2 linked regions of the Salinarimonas sp. genome follow. The protein of the gene in region 1 interacts with the protein of each later gene in a pairwise test. Links are inferred from orthologs where the notes say so. Each region holds a gene or a part of one and is shown in the gene's direction. Other genes may lie near its edges.

Region 1 (8,377 bases):
AGTACGACCTCGCCTACATCGCCCTCGACGGGACGATCGGCTGCATGGTCAACGGCGCCGGCCTCGCGATGGCGACGCTCGACATCATCAAGCTATACGGCGAGGAGCCGGCGAACTTCCTCGATGTCGGCGGCGGCGCCTCGGAGGAGAAGGTCACCGCGGCCTTCAAGATCATCACCGCCGACCCGAACGTGAAGGGCATCCTCGTCAACATCTTCGGCGGCATCATGAAGTGCGACGTCATCGCGCGCGGCGTGATCGCGGCGGTGAAGGCGGTGGGCCTGCAGGTCCCGCTCGTGGTGCGTCTCGAGGGCACTAACGTCGAGGAAGGCAAGGAGATCATCCGCTCGTCGGGCCTCAACGTCATCCCCGCCGACGACCTCGACGACGCCGCCCAGAAGATCGTCAACGCCGTGCGCGGCGCGTGAGCCGAAGGACGCCGAACTCTCATGTCCATTCTCATCGACGCCAACACCAAGGTCATCTGCCAGGGCTTCACCGGCAAGAACGGGACCTTTCATTCCGAGCAGGCCATCGCCTACGGCACCAAGATGGTCGGCGGCACGAGCCCCGGTAAAGGCGGCTCGACGCATCTGGGCCTGCCCGTCTTCGACACGGTCGTGGAGGCCCGCGAGGCCACCGGCGCCGACGCCTCGGTGATCTACGTGCCGCCCCCGGGCGCCGCGGACGCGATCCTGGAGGCCGTCGACGCCGAGATCCCGCTCATCGTCTGCATCACCGAGGGCATCCCCGTCCTCGACATGGTGAAGGTGAAGCGCGCGCTCTCGGGCTCGAAGTCGCGGCTCATCGGGCCGAACTGCCCGGGCGTGGTCACCGCCGGCGAATCGAAGATCGGCATCATGCCGGGCAACATCTTCAGGAAGGGCTCGGTGGGCATCGTCTCGCGCTCCGGCACGCTCACCTACGAGGCCGTGTTCCAGACCTCGAACGAGGGCCTGGGCCAGACCACCGCCGTCGGCATCGGCGGCGACCCGGTCAAGGGCACCGAGTTCATCGACATGCTCGAGCTCTTCCTCGCCGACGACAAGACCGAGTCGATCGTCATGATCGGCGAGATCGGCGGCTCGGCCGAGGAGGACGCGGCGCAGTTCCTCGCGGACGAGGCCAAGCGCGGGCGCAAGAAGCCGATGGTCGGCTTCATCGCCGGCCGCACCGCCCCTCCCGGCCGCCGCATGGGCCATGCCGGCGCCATCATCTCCGGCGGCAAGGGCGGCGCCGAGGACAAGATCGCGGCCATGGAGGCGGCGGGCATCAAGGTGTCCCCGTCCCCGGCCCGCATCGGCAAGACGCTGGTCGAGGTCCTCAAGGGCTGAGGCCGCGTGAACGGATGCGACGGTTAACGTCGCGCGAAGGGAGGCCGCGATAGGATTCGCGTCCTCCACCCGATCCGGAACGGGGGGCCCGATCGGGCGACCGGATCGACCGAGCCGGGGGCGGCTTCTCGCCCTCACACCTGCAGGCGCGGGACGCCGCGCCGAAACGGACGTAAGATCGCCATGGCACGCCAGACCGACGCCAACGAAGGTTTCCTCCAGACCTCCTTCCTCTCCGGCACCAACGCCGCGTACATCGAGGATCTCTACGCCGCCTACACGCAGGACCCCCGCTCGGTGGACGCCGAGTGGCAGGCCTTCTTCGGGGCGATGAAGGAGGAGAGCGCGACCGTCGCCAAGAACGCGAAGGGCGCCTCCTGGAAGCGGCCGAACTGGCCGATCCCGATGAACGGCGAGCTCGTCTCCGCGCTCGACGGCAACTGGGCGCAGGTCGAGAAGAGCCTCGGCGAGAAGATCCAGAAGAAGGCGCAGGGGCGCGGCGTCGAGATCAGCCAGGCGGAGGTGCAGCAGGCCACCCGCGATTCGCTGAAAGCGCTGATGATGATCCGCGCCTTCCGCATGCGCGGCCATCTGCACGCCAACCTCGACCCGCTCGGCTTCGAGAAGCGCGTCTCCGACGAGGAGCTCTCGCCGGCGCATTACGGCTTCACGCCCGAGGACTACGACCGCAAGATCTTCCTCGACATGGTGCTCGGCCTCGAGTTCGGGACCATCCGCGAGATCCTGGCGATCCTCGAGCGCACCTATTGCCAGACGCTCGGCGTCGAGTTCATGCACATCTCCGACCCGGTCGAGAAGGCCTGGATCCAGGAGCGCATCGAGGGCCCGGACAAGGAGATCGCCTTCACCCGCGAGGGCAAGCGCGCCATCCTCAACAAGCTGATCGAGGCCGAGGGCTTTGAGAAGTTCCTCGATCTCAAGTACACCGGCACCAAGCGCTTCGGCCTCGACGGCGGCGAGGCGCTGATCCCCGCGCTCGAGCAGATCATCAAGCGCGGCGGCAATCTCGGCGTGAAGGAGATCGTGCTCGGCATGGCCCATCGCGGCCGCCTCAACGTCCTCACCCAGGTGATGGGCAAGCCGCACCGCGCGCTGTTCCACGAGTTCAAGGGCGGCTCCTTCGCCCCCGACGAGGTGGAGGGCTCGGGCGACGTGAAGTACCATCTCGGCGCCTCGTCCGACCGCACCTTCGACGGCAACAACGTCCATCTCTCGCTGACCGCGAACCCGTCCCATCTCGAGATCGTCGATCCCGTGGTGCTCGGCAAGGTGCGCGCCAAGCAGGACCAGCACGGCTGCCCGCCGGACCTGCGCACCGCGGTTCTGCCGCTGCTGCTCCACGGCGACGCGGCCTTCGCCGGCCAGGGCGTCGTGGCCGAGTGCCTCGGGCTGTCGGGCCTCAAGGGCCACCGCACCGGCGGCTCGATCCACTTCATCATCAACAACCAGATCGGCTTCACCACGAACCCGCGCTACTCGCGGTCCTCGCCCTACCCGTCCGACGTGGCGAAGATGGTCGAGGCGCCGATCCTGCACTGCAACGGCGACGATCCGGAATCGGTCGTCTTCGCCGCCAAGGTCGCGACGGAGTACCGGCAGCGCTTCCAGAAGCCGGTCGTCATCGACATGTTCTGCTACCGGCGCTACGGCCACAACGAGGGCGACGAGCCGTCCTTCACCCAGCCGCGGATGTACAAGATCATCCGCCAGCACCCCTCGGCGCTGGAGCTCTACTCCAAGAAGCTCGTCGCCGACGGCGTCGTCACCGAGGCCGAGATCGAGGAGATGAAGACCTCCTTCCGCAAGCGCCTCGACGAGGAGTTCGATACGGCCACCGCCTTCAAGCCGAACAAGGCGGACTGGCTCGACGGCCGCTGGGCCGGCCTCAAGGCCGTGAAGGAGGACGTCGACGATCCCCGCCGCGGGCGCACCGGCATCGACGACGAGGTCTTCAAGCAGATCGGCGAGGCGCTCACCACCGTGCCGGAGGGCTTCGCCGTCCACCGCACGATCAAGCGCTTCCTCGACAACCGTCGCCGGATGATCGAGAGCGGCGTGGGCATCGACTGGGCGACCGCCGAGGCGCTGGCCTTCGGCTCGCTGCTGCTCGAAGGCCACCGCGTGCGCCTGTCCGGCCAGGATTGCGAGCGCGGCACCTTCTCGCAGCGCCATTCCGTGCTCCTCGACCAGGAGACGGAGGAGCGCTACACGCCGCTCAACCACATCGCCGAGGACCAGGCGCATTACGAGGTCATCAACTCGATGCTCTCGGAGGAGGCGGTGCTCGGCTTCGAGTACGGCTATTCGCTGGCCGAGCCGAACGCGCTGACGCTCTGGGAGGCGCAGTTCGGCGACTTCGCCAACGGCGCGCAGGTGGTCTTCGACCAGTTCGTCTCCTCGGGCGAGCGCAAGTGGCTGCGCATGTCGGGCCTCGTCTGCCTGCTGCCGCACGGCTACGAGGGCCAGGGGCCGGAACACTCCTCGGCCCGGCTCGAGCGCTTCCTGCAGATGTGCGCCGAGGACAACATGCAGGTCGCCAACGTCTCGACGCCGGCGAACTACTTCCACATCCTGCGCCGTCAGCTGAAGCGCGAGTTCCGCAAGCCGCTCATCCTGATGACGCCCAAGAGCCTGCTCCGCCACAAGCGCTGCGTCTCGACGGCGGAATATTTCGGCCCGGATTCGGCCTTCCACCGCATCCTGCACGACGATGCGCACTACGGCGTCGGCGAGATCCAGCTGGTGCGCGACGACAAGATCCGCCGCGTGGTGCTGTGCTCGGGCAAGGTCTATTACGACCTGTTCGAGGAGCGCGAGAAGCGCGGCGTCAACGACGTCTACCTCATGCGCGTGGAGCAGCTCTACCCGTTCCCGCTCAAGTCGCTGCAGCAGGAGCTCTCGCGCTTCAAGAACGCCGACGTGGTCTGGTGCCAGGAGGAGCCCAAGAACATGGGCTCCTGGACCTTCGTCGAGCCCTACCTCGAGTGGGTGCTGCGGCACGCGGGCTCCAAGGTCTCGCGTCCGCGCTACGCCGGCCGCCCGGCCTCCGCGGCGACGGCGACGGGCCTGATGTCGAAGCACCTCCACCAGCTCCAGGCCTTCCTCGACGAGGTCTACGCCGGCTGATCCCGGCCTCCCCGCCGCCCGCCGCCTCCCGTGCGGCGGGCGCCCGCCCCTCCTCCTCCGACCGAAGCGACCCGAACCGATGGCCACAGAGATCCGCGTACCCACATTGGGCGAATCCGTCAGCGAAGCGACCATCGCCCGCTGGTTCAAGAAGCCCGGCGAGGCGGTGAGCGCCGACGAGCCGCTCGTCGAGCTCGAGACCGACAAGGTCACGCTCGAGGTGAACGCGCCGGCGTCCGGCGTGATCGCCGAGATCGCGCAGGCGGAGGGCGCAACGGTCGAGCCCGGCGGCGTGCTCGGCACGATCGACGAGGGCGCGTCCGCGGCGGCGGCGCCGGCCAAGAAGGCCGAGAAGGCGCCGGAAAAGGCCGAGGAGAAGCCCGCCGCCAAGGCCGCGGAGCCCGCGGTGCAGACGCAGGGGTACGGCAACGCGCCCAAGACCGGCCTCTCGACCGAGGATCACGGCCCGGCGGTCGGCCGCCTCGCCCGCGAGAGCGGCGTCGATCCCGCGCAGGTCGCGGCCTCCGGCAAGGACGGGCGCGTCACCAAGGGCGACATGCTCGCCGCCATCGCGGGCGGGGGCGCGACGGCTCCCACGGCGCCGGCCCCAGCCCCCGCGCAGATGCGCGCGCCCTCCGCGCCGGACGACGCCTCGCGCGAGGAGCGCGTGCGCATGACGAAGCTGCGCCAGACCATCGCGCGCCGCCTCAAGGACGCGCAGAACACCGCGGCCATGCTCACGACGTTCAACGACGTCGACATGTCGGCCGTGATGGAGATGCGCAAGACCTACAAGGACGTATTCGAGAAGAAGCACGGCGTGAAGCTCGGCTTCATGGGCTTCTTCACCAAGGCCTGCGTGCAGGCGCTCAAGGAGCTCCCGGCCGTCAACGCCGAGATCGACGGGCAGGACATCGTCTACAAGAACTACTACCACGTCGGCATCGCGGTCGGCACCGAGAAGGGCCTCGTCGTGCCGGTGGTGCGCGACGCCGACCAGATGTCGATCGCCGAGATCGAGAAGCAGATCGGCGTCTTCGGCAAGAAGGCCCGCGACGGCAAGCTCTCCATCGACGAGATGCAGGGCGGCACCTTCACCATCACCAACGGCGGCATCTACGGTTCGCTGATGTCGACGCCGATCCTCAATGCGCCCCAGTCCGGCATCCTCGGCATGCACCGCATCGAGGAGCGCCCCGTGGTGCGCGGCGGCCAGGTCGTGGTGCGCCCGATGATGTATCTGGCGCTCTCCTACGACCACCGCATCGTCGACGGCAAGGAGGCCGTGACCTTCCTCGTGCGGGTGAAGGAAGCCCTGGAGGACCCGGCGCGGCTCGTGCTGGATCTGTGATCCTCCCCTGATCGCTCTTCACTTTTCCGGCGCGCGGACCGCCGCGCGCCGCCCATGAATTCGAGGCTCGCTGCATGTCCACCTACGATCTCGTCATCATCGGTACCGGCCCGGGCGGATACGTCTGCGCCATTCGCGCGGCGCAGCTCGGGCTGAAGACCGCCGTCGTCGAGAAGCGCAAGGCGCATGGCGGCACCTGCCTCAACGTGGGCTGCATCCCCTCGAAGGCGCTGCTGCACGCCTCGCATCTGTTCGAGGAGGCCGCCCACCATTTCGACGCCTTCGGCATCGGGGTGGGCGAGCCCAAGCTCGACCTGAAGAAGATGCTCTCCTTCAAGGACCAGGCGATCGAGGGCAACACCAAGGGCGTCGAGTTCCTGCTCAAGAAGAACAAGATCGACGCCCACCACGGGGCGGGCCGCATCGTCGCGCCGGGCAAGGTCGAGGTGACCGCCGAGGACGGCGCGACGACCACGCTCGAGACGAAGAACATCGTCATCGCCACGGGCTCGGAGGTGACCGCGCTGCCGGGCGTCGCGATCGACGAGAAGCGCATCGTCTCCTCCACGGGCGCGCTCGATCTGGAGACGGTCCCGGAGCACCTCGTGCTGATCGGCGGCGGCGTGATCGGGCTCGAGCTCGGATCGGTCTGGCGGCGGCTCGGCGCCAAGGTGACCGTGATCGAGTATCTCGACCGCATCCTCGCCGGCATCGACGCCGACACGGCGAAGCAGTTCCAGAAGATCCTCACCAAGCAGGGCATGACCTTCAAGCTGTCGTCCAAGGTCACCGAGGCGACCGCGACGGACGCGGGCGTGACGCTGAAGGTCGAGCCGGCCAAGGGCGGGGAGGCCGAGACCATCGAGGCCGACGTCGTGCTCGTGGCGGTCGGCCGGCGGCCCTACACGGACGGGCTCGGGCTGGACGAGGTCGGCGTCGCCAGGGACGACAAGGGCCGCGTCGTCACCGACGGGCACTTCGCCACCAACGTCGCGGGCATCTACGCCATCGGCGACGTGATCACGGGCCCGATGCTCGCCCACAAGGCCGAGGACGAGGGCGTTGCGCTGGCCGAACTCCTCGCCGGCAAGGGCGGGCACGTGAATTACGGCGTGATCCCCAACGTGGTCTACACCTATCCGGAGGTCGCCGCCGTCGGCGCGACGGAGGAGGACCTGAAGGCGCAGGGCATCCCCTACAACGTCGGCAAGTTCCCCTTCACGGCCAACGGCCGCGCCAAGGCGAACCTGATGACCGACGGCTTCGTCAAGGTCCTCGCCCATGCCGAGACCGACCGCGTGCTCGGCGCCCACATCGTCGGCCCCGAGGCCGGCAACCTCATCCACGAGATCGCGGTGGCGATGGAGTTCGGCGCCTCCTCCGAGGACGTGGCGCGCACCTGCCACGCCCACCCGACTCTGGCCGAGGCGGTGAAGGAAGCCGCGCTGGCGGTGGAGAAGCGCGCGCTGCACATGTGAGGGCGCCGCCCACCGTGGACGAACGGAAAAGCCCCGGGCCGCGCCGCGACCCGGGGCTTTCTCTTTTCAGGTGTAACGCGCTGCGGGCGGCCTCAGCGGGCCAGCGCCACCGGCGCGCCGGAGCGGGACAGGACGCCCTGCATCGCGCCCGGCGAGGCGCGCAGGCGTGCGGCCACGGCGCCGCCCTGGCGATAGAGGTAGATCTCGTCGTTGCGCAGGTCCCAGGCCGAGATGCGGCTGAGGTCCTCGTTCGCGCAGCCCGAGGTCGAGGCGCGGTAGAGGTCGAGCGAGGGCGAGGAGGAGAGCGTCACGCGGCAGGAGCCGCCGCCGGGCTCGCTGGCGCGCCAGGTGCCCACGAAGGTCGTGCGGGACACGCGCGGCTGCGCCGGCGCCGGGGCGGGGATGGCGGCCACCTGCGGCGAGGACGGCACGTCGGAGACGATCTGGTCCGACTGCGTGAGCCCGTCGCCGAGGACGCCCGTGCCGGGCGGCGGGGCGAGCGGCTCGGCCTCGACCACGCCGGCCGGAGCCGCGATGCCGGGCTCGAGCGGCGTCGTGGTGATGACGCCGGGCGAGGTCGCGACGACCGGGCGCTGCGGCCCGCCGAACCGGGCGGACTGGCAGGCGCCGAGCGCGAGGACGGTCGCCGCGAGCACGGTGAGGCGCAGGGCGCGGCGGGAAGTCTGGCCGAGGGCGGGGCGGGGCGTCATGGCGTCCATCCGGGTCTCATCCGTCTCGTGAGCGTTCCGGCGACGGGGCCGGCGCATCGGCGGGTACGGCTCGCGCCGCATCCGAGGTAACTCGTCCTAGCCGATCGTGGTTGAAATAGGGTGAAGCAGGCCTGAACGCTCCTGAAAAACGAGCGCCGCCGCACGGGGTTCACCCGGCGGCGGCGTTTTCGGAACGGGTGTGGCGCGCGCGCCGCAGGCGCGGCGGTCCCCGCAGGCGGGCCCTCACACGTGGCGGGTCACCATCATCTTCTTGATCTCGGCGATCGCCTTGGCCGGGTTGAGGCCCTTCGGGCAGGCGTTGGCGCAGTTCATGATGGTGTGGCAGCGGTAGAGCTT
Region 2 (5,389 bases), 1.0 Mb from region 1 along the record:
TCACCCAGCCGCTGGCCCCGGCGCTCGACCACTTCTTCAATCACCAGACACACCATCGCGGCCAGGCGCATGCGCTGCTCACCCGGCTCGCGGGCACGGCGCCGTCCTTCGATCTGATTCTCTATCACCGCGAGACCGGGCGCGGCGGCGCCACCGTGCGACCGATCACGGCCGCTTGAGGTCGATCTCGACGAGCGGCGCCGGCGGTGCGCAGGATACGGACACGGCCGGCGGCGGCGCGCAGCGACGCGAGGCCGCGATGGCGTCGACGGCGACGGCGATACCGGCGATGAGCGTCGCCAGCGCGACGATGATGGCGGTGATGCAGAAGTGGCGGGCGGTGTCGGTCATGGGGCTACGCGAATCACCTTTGTTAGCTTGTGAATGAAAGCCGGCCCCTCGTGGCCGCGCGAGGGCGCGAATGCGGCGGTTTCAGGGCAGTCGTCACGTTTCCTCGCGCCTGTCCCCACTCTCCACATCGCTTGTCAACACGCGCGGTCTGGGGGAGATAGGGCGCCATGCTGCACGTCAACGATCTCACCTACCGGCTGGGCGAACGCGTCCTCCTCGACAAGGCCTCCTTCGCCGTGCCCGACGGGGCGCGCGTCGGCATCGTCGGCCGCAACGGCGCCGGCAAGACCACGCTGTTCCGCATCCTGATGGGCGAGGTCGCGCCCGAGAGCGGCACGATCGGCATGCCCAAGGGCGTGCGCATCGGCGCGGTGGCGCAGGAGGCGCCCGGCGGGCCGGAGAGCCTGATCGACGTGGTGCTCGCCGCCGACACCGAGCGCGCCCGCCTCCTCGCCGAGGCCGAGCACGCCGACGGCATGCGCCGGGCCGAGATCGAGACGCGGCTCACCGACATCGGCGCCCACGCCGCCCCCGCCCGCGCCGCCGCGATCCTGCACGGGCTCGGCTTCGATTCGGCCGCCCAGGCGCGGCCCTGCGCGGACTTCTCCGGCGGCTGGCGCATGCGCGTCGCGCTCGCCGCCGTGCTCTTCACCGAGCCGGACCTGCTGCTGCTCGACGAGCCGACGAACTATCTCGATCTCGAGGGCACGCTCTGGCTCTACGACTACCTCGCGCGCTACCCGCACACCGCGCTCGTCATCAGCCACGACCGCGAGCTCCTCGACGAGGCGGTGGACCATATCCTCTACCTCGGCGAGGCGAAGCTCACGCTCTATCGCGGCGGCTATACCTCCTTCGCCCGCCAGCGCGCCGAGCAGGCCGCGCTCCAGGCCAAGGCGAAGGCGAAGCAGGAGGCGGAGGCCAAGCACCTCCAGGCCTTCGTCGACCGCTTCCGCGCCAAGGCCTCGAAGGCGCGCCAGGCGCAGTCGCGCCTCAAGCGCCTGGAGAAGATGACGCCGATCGCCGGCGTGATCGAGGAGACGACGCTTCCCTTCGACCTGCCGAGCCCGGACAAGCCCCTCTCCCCGCCGCTGGTGCGCGTCGACAAGGTGCAGGCCGGCTACGGCGAGCGCGTCGTCCTCAAGCGCCTCGACCTCACCGTCCTGCCCGACGACCGCATCGCGCTGCTCGGCGCCAACGGCAACGGCAAGTCCACCTTCTGCAAGCTCGTCGGCCGCCGCCTCGACCCGCTCGACGGCCGGGTCGTCGCCTCGCCGAAGCTCGACGTCGCCTATTTCGCCCAGCATCAGCTCGACGAGCTGCGCCTCCAGGACACGCCCTACGGCCACGTCGCCGAGCGCATGCGCGAGGCGCCCGAGGCGAGGATCCGCGCCCGCGCCGCCCGCTTCGGCTTTTCCGGCGCGAAGGCGGACACGCCGGTGGCGAAGCTCTCGGGCGGCGAGAAGGCGCGGCTGCTGCTCGGCCTCGCCGCCTTCGACGGGCCGCACCTCCTCATCCTCGACGAGCCGACGAACCATCTCGACATCGAATCGCGCCAGGCCCTGATCGAGGCGATCAACGACTACGAGGGGGCGGTCATTCTCGTGAGCCACGATCGCTTCCTGATCGAGGCCTGCGCCGATCGGCTCTGGGTCGTCGCCGACGGCACGGTGAAGCCCTTCGACGGGGACATGGACGAGTATCGCCGCCTCGTCCTCTCCGGCGGCCTCGACCCCGCGCGCGACCCCGCCCGCGACGCCGTCGAGCGCGCCGAGAAGGCCGCCCGCCAGGGCGAGCGCCGCGCCGCCGCCGAGCGCCGCGTCGCGCTCGGACCCCTGCGCAAGCAGCGCGACGCGCTCGAGGCGCGCATCGAGAAGATGACGGGCCTGATCGAGAAGATCGACGCGGCGCTCGCCGACGGCACGGCCTTCCAGAAGGACGCGGCGAAGGCCTCGGACCTCGCCAGGAAGCGCGCCGAGGCGGCGCATGCTCTGGCCGCGGCGGAAGAGGAATGGCTCGCGGTATCGGGGGAGTTGGAGGCGGCGGGGGGATAGGCGCTCGGTTGGGGGACGCGCACCGCTGTCATTCCCGGCCGGAGCCGCGAAGCGGCGCAGGGGAAGGGAACCCAGCGCAAAATGTCGCGCCGAAGGCGCGCTATAGGCCGCCGACCAGGCGGCTGGTCGCCGCCATGCGGACGCCGCTTTCGCGGCGGGCGAGTCGTGCTGGGCCCCCCTTATCCCTCCGCGCGCGAGCGCGCTCCGGCCGGGAATGACCGGGGGGCGGCGGGGGTGGGCCGCGACGTTTCCTTGGCCCCGCACGACGGTGAACGGAAAGTCCCCGCGAAACGCGCATTCTGCCGGCCTTCCCAGCCCTCGGCGATCCGCGCACCTTCGCGTCCGGAGGGTCGGACATGGCGTTGAAGCGTATCCTCGGCGGAAACGTGCGCGCGCCCCGTACCGCGCGCGGCCGGCGGGTCACCCCTCCACCGCGCGGGTTCCTTCCCTGTAGGGGAAGGTGGATCGCCGCGCAGCGGCGAGACGGATGGGGCGCGCGGCACGCGCGTTCGGCGAAGCCGAAGGGGACGGCGGCGGCCGGCCGGAACCGGAGGGATTCGGCTTCGCCGAACGCGCCGCTTCGCGCCGCGCCCCATCCGTCCGGTCGGCTGCGCCGCCCGTCCACCTTCCCCTACAGGGAAGGAAAATCTTCGCCGAACGGCTCTCCCCACCCGCTGGCGCTGCGGGCCGACTCCATCCCCTGCGGGGATGGCGCGGTGCGGCCCCCGCGCCTTAGCCGCGCAGGACCCCCGCGCGGCGCGCCTCGCGCAGCCAATCGGGGAATTCCTCGAACATCATGTCGTAGAGTTCCGCGTCCGTCGGCGCGGAGGGGTCGGGGACCGCGAAGAAGCCGGCATTGTCGACGACGCGGCCGGGCATCGTGTCGAGCATGGCGAGGAAGTCGAAGCCGCGCGGCAGCGTGCGGCCGATCTTGGCGGGGGCCTTGCCCTCGTGCTCGCCGATGGCGACGAATTGCCAGAAGATCGGCTCGGCCGCCGCCGCGGTGATGGCGTCCTTGGACTTGCGGACGTCCTGCGTTCCGCCGTCGGTGACGAAGACGACGTAGACCGGCAGGCCGTCGCCGAAACGCGGGCGGTATGTCGCGCGCACGAGCTCGATCGCCTCGCCGTACTTGGTGCCGGGCTCGAAGCCGTAGCGGCGCTGGCATTCCTCGGGAAAGAGGCGGTAGCTGCGCTCCGTCACCGGCCCGTGGGCGTGCGCGCCGACGCCGAAGAGGAAGACGTCGATCTCGCCGTCGTCGTCGATGGGCAGCGCGGTTGCCAGCACGCGGCGGACGAGGTCGCCGACGCGCCCGTCCTTGAACATGTCCCGCATCGAGCCGGAGATGTCGAGGACGAGGGCGACCTTGCCGCGCAGGCCGGCGACGCCGCGCTTCTCCAGGCTGACGAGCGCCGTCTCGGCAGAGGCCGCGAGCGCGGGATCACGCTTCGCGAGATCGACGAGGCGCTTGCGCAGGTCGACGACGCGGGTGTCTTCCGGGCTCGGCGCCGGCGGCGCCGCGGGCTCGTCCTCGACCGCGACGCCGTAGCTCTCGGCCAGCGGCTTCAGCCCGCCGTCGAAGCCCTGTCCCACGGCGCGGATCTTCCACGCGCCGTCGCGTCGATAGAGCGTGACGAGCGTCATCGCCGCCTCGCTCGCGCCGGCGAGATCGACGGCGAAGGACAGGGTGGCTCCCTCGGCCTCGACCAGCGCCTCGAGGGAGGCCAGATCGGCCAGCCGACGGCCGGGCGCCTCCGCCGGAACCACGGCGGCGAAGGCGACGGTCTCGACCTCGGGTTCCATGCCGGCGAGGTCGACGGCGAAAACCGTCTCCCGCGCCGCGCCGAGGGATCGCGCCAGCGCGGTCTGCCGCACCCGCTCGCGGCCAGGGGCGGGCTGGCCGTAGAAGACCATGTCGTCGTCCCCGCGCACCCTGCCGCCGGAGGCGAGCAGGAATGCGGACACGTCGACATCGGCGAGCGTGGCGGAGGTCCAGCGGATGCGGACCGTCGCGGCCGTGGCGGGAAGCGGGGCGTTGGCGCCCTTGGCGAGCGTGGGCATGGCGGTGTCGAGCCTAGGCGTGCAGCTCACGCGTGTCCAGATCGGGCGACGCACCATGCGTAGCGCGGGACGCCCGAAGATCGCCCCCGCATCACCCCGCCCCCTCATCCCCCACCACCCGCCACCGCCGCCCCGGCTCCAGCGTGTCGTACACGTCCCCCAGCGCCAGCTCCGCGCCGATCTCGGGGAGGGCGATGCGCGCGGCGGGGTCGTCGTGGCGTTCCATGGTCCAGCCGCCGGCGGCGTCGCGGCGGTAGAGCTTGGCGGCGACCACGTCCGGCTCGACGAGCAGGATCAGGCGGATCGCCTCGTGACGGCGGTATTCGTCGAGCTTGTCGGTGAGGTCTACGACGGAGGTGCCGGGCGAGGCCACCTCGACGACCAGGGTGGGGCTCGCGGCCTCGCGGGCCGCGGGGTCGGGCGGGCCGCAATCGACCACGACGTCCGGGAAGCGCACGTTCACCGGCCCGGTGCGCACGGCGGTGTCGCTCGCGGTGGTGCGGCAGCCCCGCCGCTTCGCCGCAGGCGCGAGGGCGACGAGAATGTTGCTCGCGACCACATTGTGGCTCCGCTTCGCCCCCGCCATCATCCGCAGCGGCACGCCGTCGACGAGCTCCCAGCGCTCGCTCTCGCCCACGATCCAGGCGAGGAACGCGTCGGCGGACATCGGCAACGGCTCGGCGACGGCCATCGGGGGCTCCCATGCGGCGGCGAATGCGGATGGCGGAGCCTATCACGTCTCGCGGCGCCAGGGTGGCTTTCCCTGCCCTCCAGCGAGCGGGGAGGGCGGCCGGCCCTCAGGCCGCGTTCGACAGCGCCTGGGCGCCGCGCAGCGGCAGGTGGATCATCACCACCGTTCCCACCGCGACCTGGGAGCGGATGCGCAGGCTGCCGCCGTGCAGCTCGGCGAGCGACTTGGCGAT

The links.
Region 2: the proteins of ABL310_RS01555 (region 1) and ABL310_RS06430 interact in binary tests that used the Escherichia coli proteins (3 or more experiments, as listed by UniProt). The link is inferred for Salinarimonas sp. from one-to-one orthologs.

What each region holds. Positions count from the first base shown.
Region 1 is NZ_CP157794.1:327,813-336,189, forward strand. What follows is about bases 1,161-4,681. They hold ABL310_RS01555 (2-oxoglutarate dehydrogenase E1 component), read left to right. Parts: upstream 1,161-1,517; coding sequence 1,518-4,481; downstream 4,482-4,681. Other genes in these bases: sucD (succinate--CoA ligase subunit alpha), read left to right, coding at 1,161-1,334; odhB (2-oxoglutarate dehydrogenase complex dihydrolipoyllysine-residue succinyltransferase), read left to right, coding at 4,561-4,681. In the rest of the region: sucC (ADP-forming succinate--CoA ligase subunit beta), read left to right, coding at 1-428; more of sucD, read left to right, coding at 450-1,160; more of odhB, read left to right, coding at 4,682-5,832; lpdA (dihydrolipoyl dehydrogenase), read left to right, coding at 5,907-7,310; ABL310_RS01570 (AprI/Inh family metalloprotease inhibitor), read right to left, coding at 7,403-8,020; ABL310_RS01575 (succinate dehydrogenase iron-sulfur subunit), read right to left, coding at 8,264-8,377. UniProt on the Escherichia coli protein: E1 component of the 2-oxoglutarate dehydrogenase (OGDH) complex which catalyzes the decarboxylation of 2-oxoglutarate, the first step in the conversion of 2-oxoglutarate to succinyl-CoA and CO(2).
Region 2 is NZ_CP157794.1:1,376,534-1,381,922, forward strand. The notes cover bases 1-2,961. They hold ABL310_RS06430 (ABC-F family ATP-binding cassette domain-containing protein), read left to right. Parts: upstream 1-518; coding sequence 519-2,405; downstream 2,406-2,961. Other genes in these bases: ABL310_RS06420 (DinB family protein), read left to right, coding at 1-179; ABL310_RS06425 (hypothetical protein), read right to left, coding at 166-351. Also shown: ABL310_RS06435 (VWA domain-containing protein), read right to left, coding at 3,138-4,466; ABL310_RS06440 (Uma2 family endonuclease), read right to left, coding at 4,558-5,157; ABL310_RS06445 (ATP-binding protein), read right to left, coding at 5,264-5,389. UniProt on the Escherichia coli protein: Genetic data indicate it may be involved in ribosome assembly or function.